DNA from 2 places in the Streptomyces sp. NPDC086023 genome. Region 1 is predicted to be linked to the other one. Evidence: riboswitches for the same ligand, from Rfam matches in the RefSeq annotation. Region 1 holds a riboswitch; the other holds the start of a gene.
The links. Region 1 has a riboswitch for cyclic di-AMP ahead of ACIF6F_RS29455 (M23 family metallopeptidase). Riboswitches for the same ligand answer to the same signal wherever they lie in the genome.

Region 1 (7,557 bases):
ATGGCGCGGAAGCCGCCCTGGACCGCCTGGCGAAGCTGGTCGCGGAAGGCCTTGAGGAGCTTCCCGAGACCGTCTGAGCTTCCGGCCGGTTTCCGGCCGCCGAATGAGCCGTGACCCGTTCCGGGATGCGGCTCATTTTCCTTTTCTGGCACCTCGGCCGGACAGGGAATGGCGCGGCGAAATCAGGGCACGGAAAAAATGCGGCCCGACGAATTCCGCCACCCCTTTGTATACGGCCTTTGTTAAAGGCGGCCGCCCGCGGTGTTTACGGCAGGTTGCGAACCCCTCACCGGCCCCTCGCCCCGCGCCCTCCGCAGCCGGTGCGCCCCCGTGGTGCGGGCCATGTGCGCGGCGGCGAGGGCCCGCGCCCGGTCGGCGTCCCCGCGCGCCACGGCGTCGACGATGGCGCCGTGCTCGGCCCAGGACTCCACGGGGTGCGCCGGGGCCTCCACCACGTACATCCAGGCGATCTTGTGCCGCAGCTGGGTGAGCATCGAGATCAGAGCGGGGCTGCCGGAGGCCTGGGCGAGCGTCTCGTGGAACCAGCCGCCCAGGGAGCGCAGGTCCTCGCCCTGGCCCCGGCGGGCCCTCTCCTGGCCGAGGCGTACGAGCCCGCGCAGCACCTTCAGGTGGCCCTCGGTACGCCGCTGTGCGGCCCGGGAGGCCCCCAGGGGCTCCAGCAGCACCCGCAGCTCCAGCAGGTCGGCGGCCTCCTGCTCGGTGGGCTCGGCCACGCAGGCCCCGGCGTGGCGGCGGGTGGTGACGAAGCCCTCGGACTCCAGGGTGCGCAGGGCCTCGCGGACGGGGACGCGCGAGACGCCGTACCGGCGGGCGAGGAGCTCCTCGGTGAGCCTGCTGCCGCGCTCGAAGACGCCGGCGACGATGTCGTCGCGGATCGCCGTGCACACCGCGTGCGCGGGAATGCGCATGACCGGACCTCCGCTTAATCCCCGCGAAACGCGGTCGGCGTCGACATGTGTGCCGCCGACTCTATTGCAGAAACGAGGAATTCCGGAGCGCACCGATGAATTCCGGAATGGTTTTTTACCGGATCTGCACGTGTCGGATGCACACGCCGGCTCCGCGCACCTCCGGCGGAGGGCACGCCGAAGGCCCCGGCTCGGGGAGCCGGGGCCTTCGGGAAGCGTGCGACGCCGCGGTGGCGACGGGTGCGGTCGCGGGTCAGATGCTGACGCCGTGCGAGCGCAGGTACGCCAGCGGGTCGATGTCCGAGCCGTAGTCGGCCGAGGTGCGGGCCTCGAAGTGGAGGTGGGGGCCGCTGGAGTTGCCGGTGGAGCCGGAGAGGCCGATCTGGTCGCCCGGGGTGACGCGCTGGCCGACCGAGACGCTGATCGACGAGAGGTGGCCGTACTGCGTGTACGTCCCGTCGTTCATCTTGATGACGACGTTGTTGCCGTACGCACCGCCCCAGCCCGCCTCGACGACGGTGCCGAGGCCGACCGCGTGCACCGAGGTGCCGGAGGCGGCGTGGAAGTCGATGCCGGTGTGGCTGCCGGAGGACCACATGGAGCCGCCGGCCTTGTACGAGGTGCTGACGTACGAGCCCGCGACGGGGGCCACGTAGGTGAGCAGACGCTTGCGCTCGGCCTCACGGGCGGCGCGCTCGGCGGCCTCGCGCTCGGCCTTGGCCTTCGCCTCTGCCTTCGCCTTGGCCTCGGCGGCGCGCTGGCGGGCCTCGTTCTCGGCCTGGGCCTTGGCGGCGGCGATCTCGGCGGCGGCCTGCTGGGACTCGGCCTGGGCCTCGATCTGGCCCGCGAGGTCGTCGGCGACGACGACGGCGTTCAGGCCGGTGTCCTCGGGGCCACGGGAGTCCGCGTCGGTGGCGGCGAAGGCCGGGCCGGCCAGGGTGCCGACGACACCGGTGGTCGCGAGGGCGGCTATGCCGGCCACGTTCGCGCTCTTGCGGCTCAGACGGCTGGGGCCACGGTGCTTACCGGTGGCACGACTGCCAAAGGCCATGGAGAGGCTGATCCTTTCCTTCCCTCTCGCCTACCGGGTTAGCTGACGGGTTCGGAGCAGGAAGGTCTCCTACGGGCCACCTCTGGCGAGGCGGTCCGATTCACCCCAGGGACTGATGTGGGTCCCCGGCTCCCCAGGCTCGCGCCTGACGGGGACTCGGCGATCGCTGTCCGGTGCCGCGGGTGCGGCTGTTACAGCTGACGGACAGCGAGGTTGACGCTAGGCGGATCGTCGGACAATCACCAAACGGACACGCTGTTTTGTGGCGTACGCCACGGGTCATTCAGGCAACGACCACCCCGAAACGGACAGAGAGCACAAACGGGGCCTCGGTGGGCAATCCACCAAGGCCCCGCCTCATGTCGGCCCGGAATCAGGTCAGTTGGTGACCACGGTCACCTCTCCGATGCCCAGCGCCCGCACCGGGTCCGCGATCTGCGACGCGTCACCCACGAGCACCGTCACCAGACGGTCCACCGGGAAGGCGTTCACCACGGCCGAAGTCGCCTCGACCGTGCCGGTTTCGGCGAGTCGCGCGTACAACTGCGCCTGGAAATCGTCCGGCAGCTCCTGCTCGACCTGGTCGGCCAGGGTCCCGGCGACGGCCGCGGCGGTCTCGAACTTCAGCGGCGCGACACCGACCAAGTTCTGTACGGCCACGTCGCGTTCGGTGTCCGTCAGGCCCTCGGCGGCGAGGGTGCGCAGCACCTGCCACAGGTCGCCCAGCGCGGGGCCGGTGTGGGGCGTGTCCACCGAGCCGCTGATGGCCAGCATCGAGGCGCCGGTTCCGTCGGCCGTGGAGCGCAGCACCTGCCCGAAGGCGCGCACGCCGTACGTGTAGCCCTTCTCCTCCCGGAGCACGCGGTCCAGGCGCGAGGTGAGCGTGCCGCCGAGGCAGTACGTGCCGAGCACCTGCGCGGCCCAGACGCGGTCGTGGCGGTCCGCCCCGATCCGGCCGATCAGCAGCTGGGTCTGCACGGCGCCGGGCCGGTCCACGATCACCACGCGGCCGGTGTCGTCCGCGGTGACCGGCGTGACGGGGTACGCCTCGCCCGTGCCGCCGGTCCAGGAGCCCAGGGTGTCGGCGAGGACGGCGTCCAGGTCGGTGCCGGTCAGGTCGCCGACCACGACGGCCGTGGCCGTGGAGGGGCGCACGTGGGCCTCGTAGAAGGCGCGGACGGCCCCGGAGTCGATCCGGCCGACGGTCTCCTCGCTGCCCTGGCGCGGACGCGACATGCGCAGGGTGGCGGGGAAGAGCTCCTTGGAGAGCTGCTTCGCGGCCCGGCGCTGCGGGTTGGCCAGCTCGTGCGGGATCTCGTCGAGGCGGTTGCGGACCAGCCGGTCCACCTCGCTGTCCGCGAAGGCCGGGGCGCGCAGGGCCTCGGCGAGCAGGGTCAGGGCCTTGTGCAGGCGGGAGGCGGGCACCTCCAGCGAGACCCGGACGCCGGGGTGGTCGGCGTGCGCGTCGAGGGTGGCGCCACAGCGCTCCAGCTCGGCGGCGAACTCCTCGGCGGAGTGCTTGTCGGTGCCCTCCGACAGCGCGCGGGCCATGATCGTGGCCACGCCGTCGAGGCCCTCGGGCTCGGCCTCCAGGGGGGCGTCGAGGATGACCTCGACGGCCACGACCTGCTGGCCGGGGCGGTGGCAGCGCAGGACCGTCAGGCCGTTCCCGAGCGTGCCGCGCTCGGGGGCGGGGAAGGCCCACGGCTTCGGCTGTCCGGCCTGCGGCTGCGGGTGGAAGGTCATCGAGGAAGCGACGTCGGCGGTCACTGGTCTGCCCCTTCGGCGTTGTCTTCGGTGGCGGGCAGCGGTTCGTACACGAGGACCGCGCGGTTGTCCGGGCGCAGCCGGGCCGCGGCGACGGCCTGCACCTCTTCTGCGGTGACGTCGAGCACCCGCTGGACCGCGGTCAGCGCGAGCTGCGGGTCGCCGAACAGCACGGCGAACCGGCACAGTTCGTCGGCCCGGCCGGCGACGGTGCCGAGACGGTCCAGCCACTCGCGCTCCAGCTGGGCCTGGGCGCGCTCCATCTCCTCGGAGGTCGGCCCGTCGGCGGCGAAGCGGGCGAGCTCCTCGTCGACGGCCGTCTCGATGCGGGGCACCTCGACGCCGCCGGAGGTCTTCACGTCCAGCCAGCCCAGGGAGGGCGCGCCCGCCAGGCGCAGCAGGCCGAAGCCGGCGGCCACGGCGGTCTGGTCGCGGCGGACCAGGCGGTTGTGCAGGCGGGAGGACTCGCCGCCGCCGAGGATGGTCAGGGCGAGGTCGGCGGCGTCGCACTCGCGGGTGCCGTCGTGCGGGAGGCGGTAGGCGGCCATCAGCGCGCGGGCCGGGACCTCCTCGACGATCTCCTCGCGCAGCTGCGCGCCCATGACGTCCGGCAGGCTGCCGTCCCGCGGCGGCTGCTTGCCGTCGTGGGAGGGGATGCTGCCGAAGTACTTCTCGATCCAGGCGAGCGTCTGCTCCGGGTCGATGTCGCCGACGACCGACAGCACCGCGTTGTTCGGCGCGTAGTAGGTACGGAAGAACGTGCGGGCGTCCTCCAGCGTGGCGGCGTCGAGGTCGGCCATGGAGCCGATCGGCGTGTGGTGGTACGGGTGGCCCTCGGGGTAGGCCAGGGCGGTCAGCCGCTCGAAGGCGGTGCCGTACGGGACGTTGTCGTACCGCTGGCGGCGCTCGTTCTTCACCACGTCGCGCTGGTTCTCCATGGACTCGTCGTCCAGCGCGGACAGCAGCGAGCCCATCCGGTCCGCCTCCAGCCAGAGCGCGAGCTCCAGCTGGTGTGCCGGCATCGTCTCGAAGTAGTTGGTGCGCTCGAAGCTGGTGGTGCCGTTGAGCGACCCGCCGGCGCCCTGCACCAGCTCGAAGTGACCGTTGCCCGAAACGCTGGCCGAGCCCTGGAACATCAGGTGCTCGAAGAGGTGAGCCAGACCGGTGCGCCCCTTGACTTCGTGGCGCGAGCCGACGTCGTACCACAGGCAGACCGCGGCGACCGGGGTCAGGTGGTCCTCGGACAGCACCACGCGCAGGCCGTTGGCCAGGCGGTGCTCGGTCGCTGTCAGGCCGCCGGAGGCGGCCTGCGCTGTGGCCGTGTGACCCATGGGCATGTGATCCCTTCGATCGCGATGAGAGAGTCCTGCCACTGTATGCAAGCGCGCCGACGGGCGGAGAAGTTCCCGGGGCCTTCCGCGGCCCCTTCGCCGCACCCCGTCCGGGGGTACCCCCAGGGTCGGGGTCGGCGTTGTCGGCGGGGCGGTCCACAATGGACCGCGTCAGACCGATCTCGGATCACGAGGAGCCGCAGCAGCGATGGCCCGCCGCAGCACGAAGACCCCGCCGCCGGAGGATTTCGAGGAGAGGATCCTCGACATCGACGTCGTCGACGAAATGCAGGGCTCCTTCCTCGAGTACGCGTACTCGGTGATCTACTCCCGCGCGCTGCCCGACGCGCGGGACGGGATGAAGCCGGTGCACCGCCGAATCGTCTACCAGATGAACGAGATGGGCCTGCGCCCCGACCGCGGGTACGTGAAGTGCGCCCGTGTCGTGGGCGAGGTCATGGGCAAGCTCCACCCGCACGGCGACGCCTCCATCTACGACGCGCTGGTGCGCATGGCGCAGCCGTTCTCGATGCGCCTGCCGCTGGTGGACGGCCACGGCAACTTCGGCTCGCTGGGGAACGACGACCCGCCGGCGGCCATGCGTTACACCGAGTGCCGGATGGCGGACGCCACGTCGCTGATGACGGAGTCGATCGACGAGGACACGGTCGACTTCACGCCGAACTACGACGGCCAGGAGCGCGAGCCCGTCGCGCTGCCCGCGGCGTACCCGAACCTGCTGGTCAACGGCGCGTCCGGGATCGCGGTCGGCATGGCCACGAACATGCCGCCGCACAACCTGGGCGAGGTCATCGCCGCCGCCCGCCACCTGATCCGCTACCCGAACGCGGACCTGGAGGCGCTGATGCGCTTCATCCCGGGTCCCGACCTGCCCACCGGCGGCCGGATCGTGGGCCTCCAGGGGATCAAGGACGCGTACGAGTCGGGCCGCGGCACCTTCAAGATCCGCGCCACGGCGACGGTGGAGAACGTCACGGCGCGCCGCAAGGGCCTGGTCGTCACGGAGCTCCCCTTCACGGTCGGCCCTGAGAAGGTGATCGCCAAGATCAAGGACCTGGTCGGGTCCAAGAAGCTCCAGGGCATCGCGGACGTCAAGGACCTCACGGACCGTTCGCACGGCCTGCGCCTGGTCATCGAGATCAAGAACGGCTTCCACCCCGAGGCCGTGCTGGAGCAGCTGTACAAGCTGACACCGATGGAGGAGTCCTTCGGCATCAACAACGTGGCGCTGGTCGACGGCCAGCCGCTGACGCTGGGCCTCAAGGAGCTGCTGGAGGTCTACCTCGACCACCGCTTCGACGTGGTCCGGCGGCGCAGCGAGTTCCGCCGCAGCAAGCGCCGCGACCGCCTGCACCTGGTCGAGGGCCTGCTGGTCGCCCTGCTGGACATCGACGAGGTCATCCGGCTGATCCGGTCCAGCGAGAACTCCGCGCAGGCCAAGGAGCGCCTGATCGAGCGCTTCTCGCTGAGCGAGGTGCAGACCCAGTACATCCTCGACACCCCGCTGCGCCGGCTCACCAGGTTCGACCGGATCGAGCTGGAGTCGGAGCGCGACCGCCTGACGGCCGAGATCGGGGAGCTGACGAAGATCCTCGAATCGGACGCGGAGCTGCGCAAGCTCGTCTCGTCCGAACTGGCCGCCGTGGCGAAGAAGTTCGGCACCGACCGGCGGACCGTCCTGCTGGAGTCGGCCGGCGCCGCGGTCTCGGCCGTGCCGCTGGAGGTCGCGGACGACCCCTGCCGGGTGCTGCTCTCGTCGACGGGCCTGCTCGCGCGTACGGTCACGGGCGACCCGCTGTCCGAGGGCGACGGCAAGCGCGCCCGCCACGACGCCATCGTCTCCTCCGTGCTGGCCACGGCCCGGGCCGAGGTCGGCGCGGTCACCTCCACGGGACGTCTGCTGCGGCTGTCGGTGATCGACCTGCCGCAGCTGCCGGACACGCACGCCGCGCCGAACCTGGCGGGCGGCGCCCCGATCACCGAGTTCCTCTCCTCCCTGGCGCCCGACGAGAAGGTGGTCTGCCTGACCAGCCTCGACGAGGCGAACTCCCAGGGCCTGGCGCTGGGCACCGAGCAGGGCGTGGTCAAGCGCGTCGTGCCGGACTACCCGGCGAACAAGGAGGAGCTGGAGGTCATCACCCTCAAGGAGGGCGACCGGATCGTCGGGGCGGTCGAGCTGCGCACCGGCGAGGAGGACCTGGTCTTCATCACCGACGACGCCCAGCTGCTGCGCTACCCGGCGGGCCAGGTCCGCCCGCAGGGCCGCCCCGCGGGCGGCATGGCCGGCATCAAGCTGGCCGACGGCGCCAAGGTCATCCACTTCTCGGCGGTGGACCCGGCCTCTGAGGCGTACGTCTTCTCGGTGGCCGGCTCGCACGGCACACTGGACGCGTCGGGTACGTCGGCCAAGCTGACCCCCTTCGACCAGTACCCGCGCAAGGGACGGGCCACCGGCGGC
Region 2 (7,557 bases), on a different contig from region 1:
ATGCTCAGGGGTGAGCACACCGTGGGCCATTAGCTCAATTGGCAGAGCAGCGGACTTTTAATCCGTTGGTTGTCGGTTCGAGTCCGACATGGCCTACCGCTCGGCGGTCCCTCCGCGGGACGCCACGTAGCGCCCCGTCCGGTTCTCCGGTCGGGGCGCTTCCGTGTGTTCAGAGGTGGGCCAGGAGGACCGAAACGTGGCTGTGGGCCGGGTCCTTGACCGCGGTGAGGAGCGTCACGGGGCCGTCTTCGGCGAGGGCGCGCAGGCGGGCGAGGGCCTCCGCGGCCTCCGGGGCGGCGAGTTCGGACTCGTACCGGGCGCGGAACTCGGTGTCCGTCAGGCCGCCGGCGTGGAACTCCTTGCGGAGGTCGTTCGAGGGCGTGAGGGCCTTCGGCCACTCGTCCACCCGGGCGTCCGCCTTCGACACGCCGCGCGGCCAGAGGCGGTCGACCAGGACACGGGTGCCGTCCCCGTCGGTGGGCGGGTCGTGGACGCGGGCCACTCGGATCTCGCTGCTCCGGTTCATGGGGCCAGGGTGGGGGACGGGCCGGCCGGCGGCCAGTGCGCCAGGAGCGTGTCGAGGGCGTCGATCATCCGGGCCCAGGAGGCGTCCGGGTCGCGGGCCGCGTGGAAGGCGGCGGCGTCCTCCAGGGCGGCGAAGCCGTGGAAGGTGCTGCGGAGCAGCCGGACCGCGTCGGTCCGGTCCGGCTCGCCGAGCTCGTAGCCGCGGATCATCGCGTACGTGTACTCGGTCATCCGCCCGTGCCCCGGGGAGGCGGCCAGCACCTCGGCCGGCAGCTCCAGCTGGGTGGCGGCGTAGCGGCCGGGATGTCCGACGGCGTACGAGCGGTAGGCCTGGGCGAAGCCGGCGAGGGCGGCCTTCCCGGCGCGCCCGGCGACGGCTGTGCCGACGAGGTCGGCGAACTCGGCCGCGCAGCGCACGGCGAGGCGGGTGCGCAGGTCCTGGAGGTTCCGCACGTGCGAGTACAGGCTCGCGTCCTTCACGCCGAAGCCGCGCGCGAGGGCGGAGAGGGTGACGCCGCCGAGCCCCGCGGAGTCGGCCAGCTCGGCGGCGGCCTCGACGACGCGGTCGGCGGTCAGTCCTGCTCGGGGCATGTTCTCCCTAATCCAATTAATGGTTTGCCTAGGGTGTCTAGGAAGATTAGCGTGCGGGACATGAAGGCGCTCACCGAATCCGACATCCGAGGCTCGTTCATCAACTGCTCCAAGGGCGAGGCCCAACGCCTGCCCATGCCCCGCGACCTGGCCGAACGCCCCTGGGACGACCTCGACTTCCTCGGCTGGCGCGACCTCTCCGCACCCGACCGCAGCTACCTCGTCACCGAGCGGGCCGGCCGGCTGGTCGGCATCACGCTGCGCTTCCCCTCCGTGAAGCGCGGGTTCCTGCACCGCAGCATGTGCACCTTCTGCCTGACCACCCATCCCGGCTCCGGCGTCTCCCTGATGACCGCCCGCAAGTCCGGGCGCGAGGGCCGCGAGGGCAACTCCGTCGGCGTCTACATCTGCACGGACCTCGACTGCTCCCTCTACGTGCGGGGCAGGAAGCAGCCCGAGCCCGGCGGCCGCTTCGAGGAGACGCTCACCGTGGAGCAGCAGGTCGAGCGGATGAAGGGGAACCTGGACGCCTTCCTCGCCAAGCTCTGAACGAGGAGGGAGCGGGGGCGGCGGGTGGGCACCCACGGAACGACGAAGGCCCGGATCCAGAAGGATCCGGGCCTCGTACTGAGTAGCGGGGACAGGATTTGAACCTGCGACCTCTGGGTTATGAGCCCAGCGAGCTACCGAGCTGCTCCACCCCGCGTCGGTGATTACAGCTTACGCCATTTCGGGGGGTGCTCGACGCCATTTGTTTCCCGGCGGGTTCCCGAGGGGCTCGTGACCCGGCCGCGGACCGGGTCACGAGCGGGGCGCGACACCCGTTCGGCCCTGCCCGGTCGCCGTACGGCCGCCCCGCCCGCAGCCTTGGGAGGCGGGGCGGCAGCGGCCCGTGGCGCGGGCGCGAGCGGACCGGTCAGGGAGAGACGTGGTGGGGCTGGGGCAGCGAGGAGGATCCTTCCGGGCGGCCCGGGGAGCCGGCAGGGCCCGGGGCCGGATCGGTGAGGGCAACGGCAACGGCAACGGCAACGGCAGACGGTTCGCGCGGATCTTCCTGAGTGTGCTCCCCGTGCTCCTGATCGTCCTGGGGCTGGTCTTCGACGTCCTGACCCCGCCCGGCTTCACCGGGGCGCCCTTCTTCACCGCCGCGCCCCTGATCGCGGCCCCCCTCTTCGCCTTCACCACCACCCTGCTCACCGGTGCGAGCGCCGCCCTGGCGGTGCTCGTGCTCCAACTCCGCAACGGCAGCTCCGGCCGGGTCGAGGCGGTCACCGAGCTGGTGACCGTCTTCACCGTCGCCGTCCTGGCCCTGCTGATCAACCGCGTGGTCCGGCGCAGCGGCGAACAGCTCGCCTCCGCGCGCGGCGTCGCCGAGGTCGCCCAGCGCGCGGTGCTGCCCACCCCCGCCGGACGCGTCGGCGGGCTGCACGTCTCCGCCCGCTACGAGGCCGCCGACGCCGACGCGTTCATCGGCGGGGACCTGTACGCCGTCCAGGACACCCCGTACGGCGTCCGCCTCGCGGTGGGGGACGTGCGCGGCAAGGGGCTCGGGGCGGTCGAGGCGGTGGCGGTGGTGCTCGGCGCCTTCCGCGAGGCGGCCGAGCTCGAACCCACCCTGGAGGGCGTCACCCGGCGGGTGGAGCGCGCCCTGGCCCGGGAGGGCACCCGGCGCGACAGCCTCGACTCCGTCGAGGGGTTCACCACCTGCGTCCTGGCCGAGGTCAGCCCGGACGGCGGCACGCTCCGCGTGGTCAACCGGGGCCACCCCGCACCGCTGCTGCTGCGCGCCGACGGGAAGCCGGAGGTGCTGGCCCCCACGGAGGCCGCCCTGCCGCTGGGCATGGGCGAGCTGGGGGACGGGCGGTACCGGGCGGACGCGTGGCCCTTCCCCGCCGGGTCGACGCTGCTGCTCTACACCGACGGGCTCTCCGAGGCCCGGGACGCCGCGGGCGCCTTCTACGAGCCGGCCGAGCGGCTGCGCGGGCGGATCTTCCCCGGGCCGGAGGAGCTGCTGTCCGGCCTGATCGCCGATGTGCGGCGGCACACCGGCGGCGGGGCCACCGACGACATGGCGCTGCTCGCGGTCGTCCGCCCGACGCCGGGTCAGACGGCCCGCCGGAGGTCCGTCACTGCGGTACGGCGCCGCTGAGCGCGTCCGGTCGGCCACGCAGCGTGAGCGAAGCGGGTTGGGGAGCCGGTCGGTTGACGGATCGTCAGGGTGCGGAAGTGGCCGGAGTGACGGTGCCCGCGCAGGCGGCTCATCCCTTTCTGCTGCCCCATGAGGCATTTGTTCTGGCCAACGTCGGTCACGGAATGGCCGGTTGATGTGAAGGATCAAGTAAGGGAGCTTGGAATCACTCCCTGTTGTCTATTACCGTTCGATAACGCAGCGCGGCTGTCCCAGCCGTCGCAAGTGACGGCACCGTGCGCGTGCGCGCCGAATCCCGTGAGGGAACCGGGGAACCACCAACTTGGGGTGAATCGGGTCGTTCTGACCCGTAGGAGACCTTCCTGCTCCGAACCCGTCAGCTAACCCGGTAGGCCAGAAGGAAGGAAAGGAGCGCCCCCGTGGCGTCCAGCAGGCCTGCCCCCGAAGCCCCCGGGTCCATCGAGACGGACTCGCCCTACCCGGGCGGAACCGGTGCCGGGGCATGGGGCGAGTGGAACCCCACCGAGGACTCCGCCCGTCCCGCCGGCGGCCGCCACCGCGTCGCCAAGCAGCGCGGCGGACTCGCCCGCAGCTCCACGGTCCTCGGCGTCGGCATCATCGCCGCCGTCGGCGCCACCGGCATGGCCACCGCCCAGGACAAGCCCCCGGTCGCGATATCCATACCCTCGCTGCTCCCCGACGACGAGGCGGACGCGGCGCAGGAGAGCACCCCCATCGAGGCGCTCACCAACGCGGGCGTCACCCCCGAGCAGGCCGAGGCCGGCACCGACGCCGGCGAGGCCCTGCGCAACCGGATCCTCCAGCAGGCCGAGTCCCAGGCCGACGCGGCCGTCGCCCAGGAGAAGGCGGCGGCCCAGCGCGCCGCCGAGCAGGCCGCCGCCGCGAAGGCGAAGGCCGAGCGGGAGGCCGCGGACAAGAAGGCCGCCGAAGCGCGCAAGGCCGCCGAGGCCGCGGCGAAGGAGGCCGCGGAGGCCAAGGCCGAGGCGGAGCGCCTGGCCAAGCTGGCCGGCCAGTACGCGCTGCCCACCTCCTCGTACACCCTGACCTCCCACTACGGCGACTCCGGCTCGATGTGGTCCTCCGGCCAGCACACCGGCCTGGACTTCGCCGCGCCGACGGGCACCCCGGTCAAGGCCGTGCACGGCGGCAAGATCATCTCGGCGGGCTGGTCCGGCGCGTACGGCTACCGCATCGTCCTCCAGCTGGAGGACGGCACGGAGGTCTGGTACTGCCACCTGTCCTCGATGTCCGTCACCTCGGGCACCGTCACCACCGGCGAGACCATCGGCCGCGTCGGCGCCACCGGCAACGTCACGGGCGCCCATCTGCACCTGGAAGTGCGGACCGGCGGAGCGACGGTCGACCCGCTGGCATGGCTGCGGGGCAAGGGTCTGACGGTCTGACGACGCCGGGGTACGGGTCCACCGCTCCCGGCGGGTACGGGTCCACCGCTCCCGGCGGGTGGGGGGCCGCGGCTCCCGCGTACGGGTCCACCGCTGCCGCGGCGTACGGGCCCGCCGCACTCCCCGCGTACGCCGCGTCCCGCATCGCCGGTACGAAGAGCGGCTCCCGGCGCCCGCGGGCCCGTACCCCGAGCCAGGCCAGCACCCCGAAGACCGGCACCATGACGGTCGCGTACACCACGTAGAACCCGTACTCGCCGAACTCCGACGAGCTGTTCCACAGCGCGTGCGTCGCCATCGCCAGCGCCAGCCCGGCCAGGGGCAGCCCGGTGCGCCGCCACCGCCCGGCCGCGAAGGCCGCCCAGCAGAAGCCGAGCCCGGTCCACACGGTGAACAGCGGGTGCGCGAACGGGGACATCACCACCCGAACGAAGAAGGTCGCGGCCGTCACGGAGTCCAGCAGCGAGGTGCCGCTGCCGAGGTCCTCACCGAAGGCGTTGCCGAGGTAGAGGATGTTCTCGGTGAAGGCGAAGCCCGTGGCGGTGAACCCGGCCACCACGATCGCGTCCGTGATCCCGGTGAACCGCCGACCGCGGAAGAGGAAGACCAGCAGCAGCGCGGCGGCCTTGGCGCACTCCTCCACCACCGGGGCGATGGCGATCGAGCCGAGCTGGTCGGCGTCGCGCGGGTCCAGGGTCGCCGCCGCTATCCACCGGGTCGCGAAGCTGTTGGCCACTATGGCGATGAGCGCCGCGGCGCACGCCCCCCAGGCGAAGACGAACAGGTGCTGGGGCCACGGCCCCGGCTTCGTCCGGTCCAGCCAGTGGAACACCGCCATCAGCGGTGGCACCGGCAGGACGGCGAGGCCGAGGCCGACGAGGAAGCCCTGGGTGCCGGTCTGCTCCCGTACGAGGGCGAGGATCAGCACTCCGGCGACCGCGAGCAGCCCGATGGACGCGCGAGACAGGACCCGGAACACGCCACGACAGTAGCGATCCGGACGTGTACCGGAGGGCTGGTTTTCAGTTCTCGGTGCGCCGGAACAACAGGTCGTGTACGACGTGGCCCTTGTCCAGGCCCTGTCCCTCGAAGCGGGTGAGCGGCCGGAACTCCGGGCGCGGCGCGTAGCCGCCGTCCGGCTGGGTGTTCTCGAAGTCCGGGTGCGCGCTGAGCACTTCGAGCATCTGCTCGGCGTACTCCTCCCAGTCCGTGGCGCAGTGCAGGATCGCGCCCGGCGCGAGGCGGGTGGCGGCGAGCGTCAGGAACTCGGGCTGGATCAGCCGGCGCTTGTGGTGGCGCTTCTTGGGCCACGGGTCCGGGAAGTACACGCGCATCCCGGCGAGGGCCGCGGGGGCCAGCATCTCGCGGAGCAGGATGATCGCGTCGCCGTTGGCGACCCGGATGTTGGTGAGGCCGTTGCGCTCGGCGAGGCCGAGGAGGTTGCCCTGGCCGGGGGTGTGCACGTCGACGGCGAGGATGCCGGTGCCGGGGTCGTCGGCGCCCATCTGCGCGGTCGCCTCGCCCATGCCGAAGCCGATCTCCAGGACCACCGGCAGGCCGTCGAACATCTTGTCGAGGTCGAGGACCTCGCGGCCGTCGATGTCGAGGCCCCAGGTGCCCCAGAGGCGGCGGAGCGCGTCCTCCTGGCTCGTGGTCACCCTGCTCCGGCGCGGCTGGAAGCTGCGGATGCGCCGCTCGTGGTGCGAGCCCGCCGGGTCGGGGGCGGGGCCGTCCGGGAAGCGGGGCTGGTGGCGCCACACCGGAGGGGGCTTGGGCTGGGGGTTCAGGGACTCAGACACAGTGCCGCCAATTCTACGGCGGCCGGCCCGCCCGGCATCCCGGCAGCGGGAGCCGCCCCCGGCCGGGCGTCCGGCTGCGGGTGCCCGGCCGTCGCCAGGTCCGGTGTCCGGTCGCGCGGTCTGCGCGCCCGGGGTCCCGGCGTCCCGGCTACGGTGCCAGCGCCGCCAGTGCCCTGCGGGCCACCTCCCGTCCGATGGGCAGGGAGGCCGTCGCGGCCGGCGAGGGGGCGTTGAGCACGTGGACCGTACGCGGCGCCTCGCGGATCAGGAAGTCGTCGACCAGCGTCCCGTCCCGCAGCACCGCCTGGGCCCTCACCCCCGCCGCGGCCGGGGTGAGGTCGTCCTCCGTGACCGCCGGCAGCAGCCGCCGGACCGCCTGCGTGAACGCGCCCTTCGACAGGGAGCGGTGGATCTCCCCCGCGCCGTACCGCCAGTGGCGCGCCGCCACCCGCCACATCCCGGGCCAGGCCGCCGTGGACGCCATGTCCCGCGGGCGCACCGCGCCCCACGAGTACCCCTCGCGGGCCAGTGCCGGCACCGCGTTCGGCCCGACGTGGACGCCGCCCCCGATGCCCCGCGTCAGGTGCACCCCGAGGAACGGGAAGGCCGGGTCCGGCACCGGATAGACCAGTCCCCGCACCAGCGAGGGACGCGTCAGGTCGTAGTACTCCCCCCGGAACGGGATGATCCGCACCGCCGGGTCGTCGCCGGCCAGCCGCGCCACCCGGTCGCACTGGAGGCCCGCGCAGTTCACCAGGGCCTTCGCCCGCACCACCGTGCCGTCGGCCGTCCGCACCGCCACGCCCGACGCGCGGCGCCCGATGAGGTCCACGGCCGAGCCGTACCGGATCTCCGCCCCCGAGGCCTGCGCGAGCCGCTCCGCCACGGCGCCGTAGTCGCAGATCCCCGTGGTGCCGACGTGGATCGCGGCCAGGCCGCGCACCTCGGGCTCGTGGTCCGCGATCTGTGCGGGGCCCAGCTCCCTGACCGGGATCGCGTTCTCCCGGCCCCGCTGCACCAGGGCGTGCAGCCGCGGCAGCTCCGAACGGTCGGTCGCGACGATCAGCTT

Region 2: another riboswitch for cyclic di-AMP. It lies ahead of ACIF6F_RS11585 (M23 family metallopeptidase); the one in region 1 lies ahead of ACIF6F_RS29455 (M23 family metallopeptidase).

Annotation. Positions count from the first base shown of each region.
Region 1 is NZ_JBITRX010000018.1:78,681-86,237, forward strand. It holds gene ACIF6F_RS29445 (HPr family phosphocarrier protein) at 1-77, shown strand, start outside; gene ACIF6F_RS29450 (GntR family transcriptional regulator) at 243-929, opposite strand; gene ACIF6F_RS29455 (M23 family metallopeptidase) at 1,183-1,980, opposite strand; cyclic di-AMP (ydaO/yuaA leader) riboswitch at 1,993-2,152, opposite strand; gene ACIF6F_RS29460 (M16 family metallopeptidase) at 2,359-3,726, opposite strand; gene ACIF6F_RS29465 (M16 family metallopeptidase) at 3,747-5,078, opposite strand; gene ACIF6F_RS29470 (DNA topoisomerase (ATP-hydrolyzing) subunit A) at 5,287-7,557, shown strand, end outside.
Region 2 is NZ_JBITRX010000004.1:458,783-466,339, forward strand. It holds tRNA gene ACIF6F_RS11555 (tRNA-Lys) at 24-96, shown strand; gene ACIF6F_RS11560 (DUF488 domain-containing protein) at 170-526, opposite strand; gene ACIF6F_RS11565 (TetR/AcrR family transcriptional regulator) at 523-1,116, opposite strand; gene ACIF6F_RS11570 (FBP domain-containing protein) at 1,177-1,665, shown strand; tRNA gene ACIF6F_RS11575 (tRNA-Met) at 1,749-1,822, opposite strand; gene ACIF6F_RS11580 (PP2C family protein-serine/threonine phosphatase) at 2,054-3,265, shown strand; cyclic di-AMP (ydaO/yuaA leader) riboswitch at 3,542-3,675, shown strand; gene ACIF6F_RS11585 (M23 family metallopeptidase) at 3,685-4,689, shown strand; gene ACIF6F_RS11590 (PrsW family intramembrane metalloprotease) at 4,598-5,668, opposite strand; gene trmB (tRNA (guanosine(46)-N7)-methyltransferase TrmB) at 5,712-6,488, opposite strand; gene lhgO (L-2-hydroxyglutarate oxidase) at 6,637-7,557, opposite strand, start outside.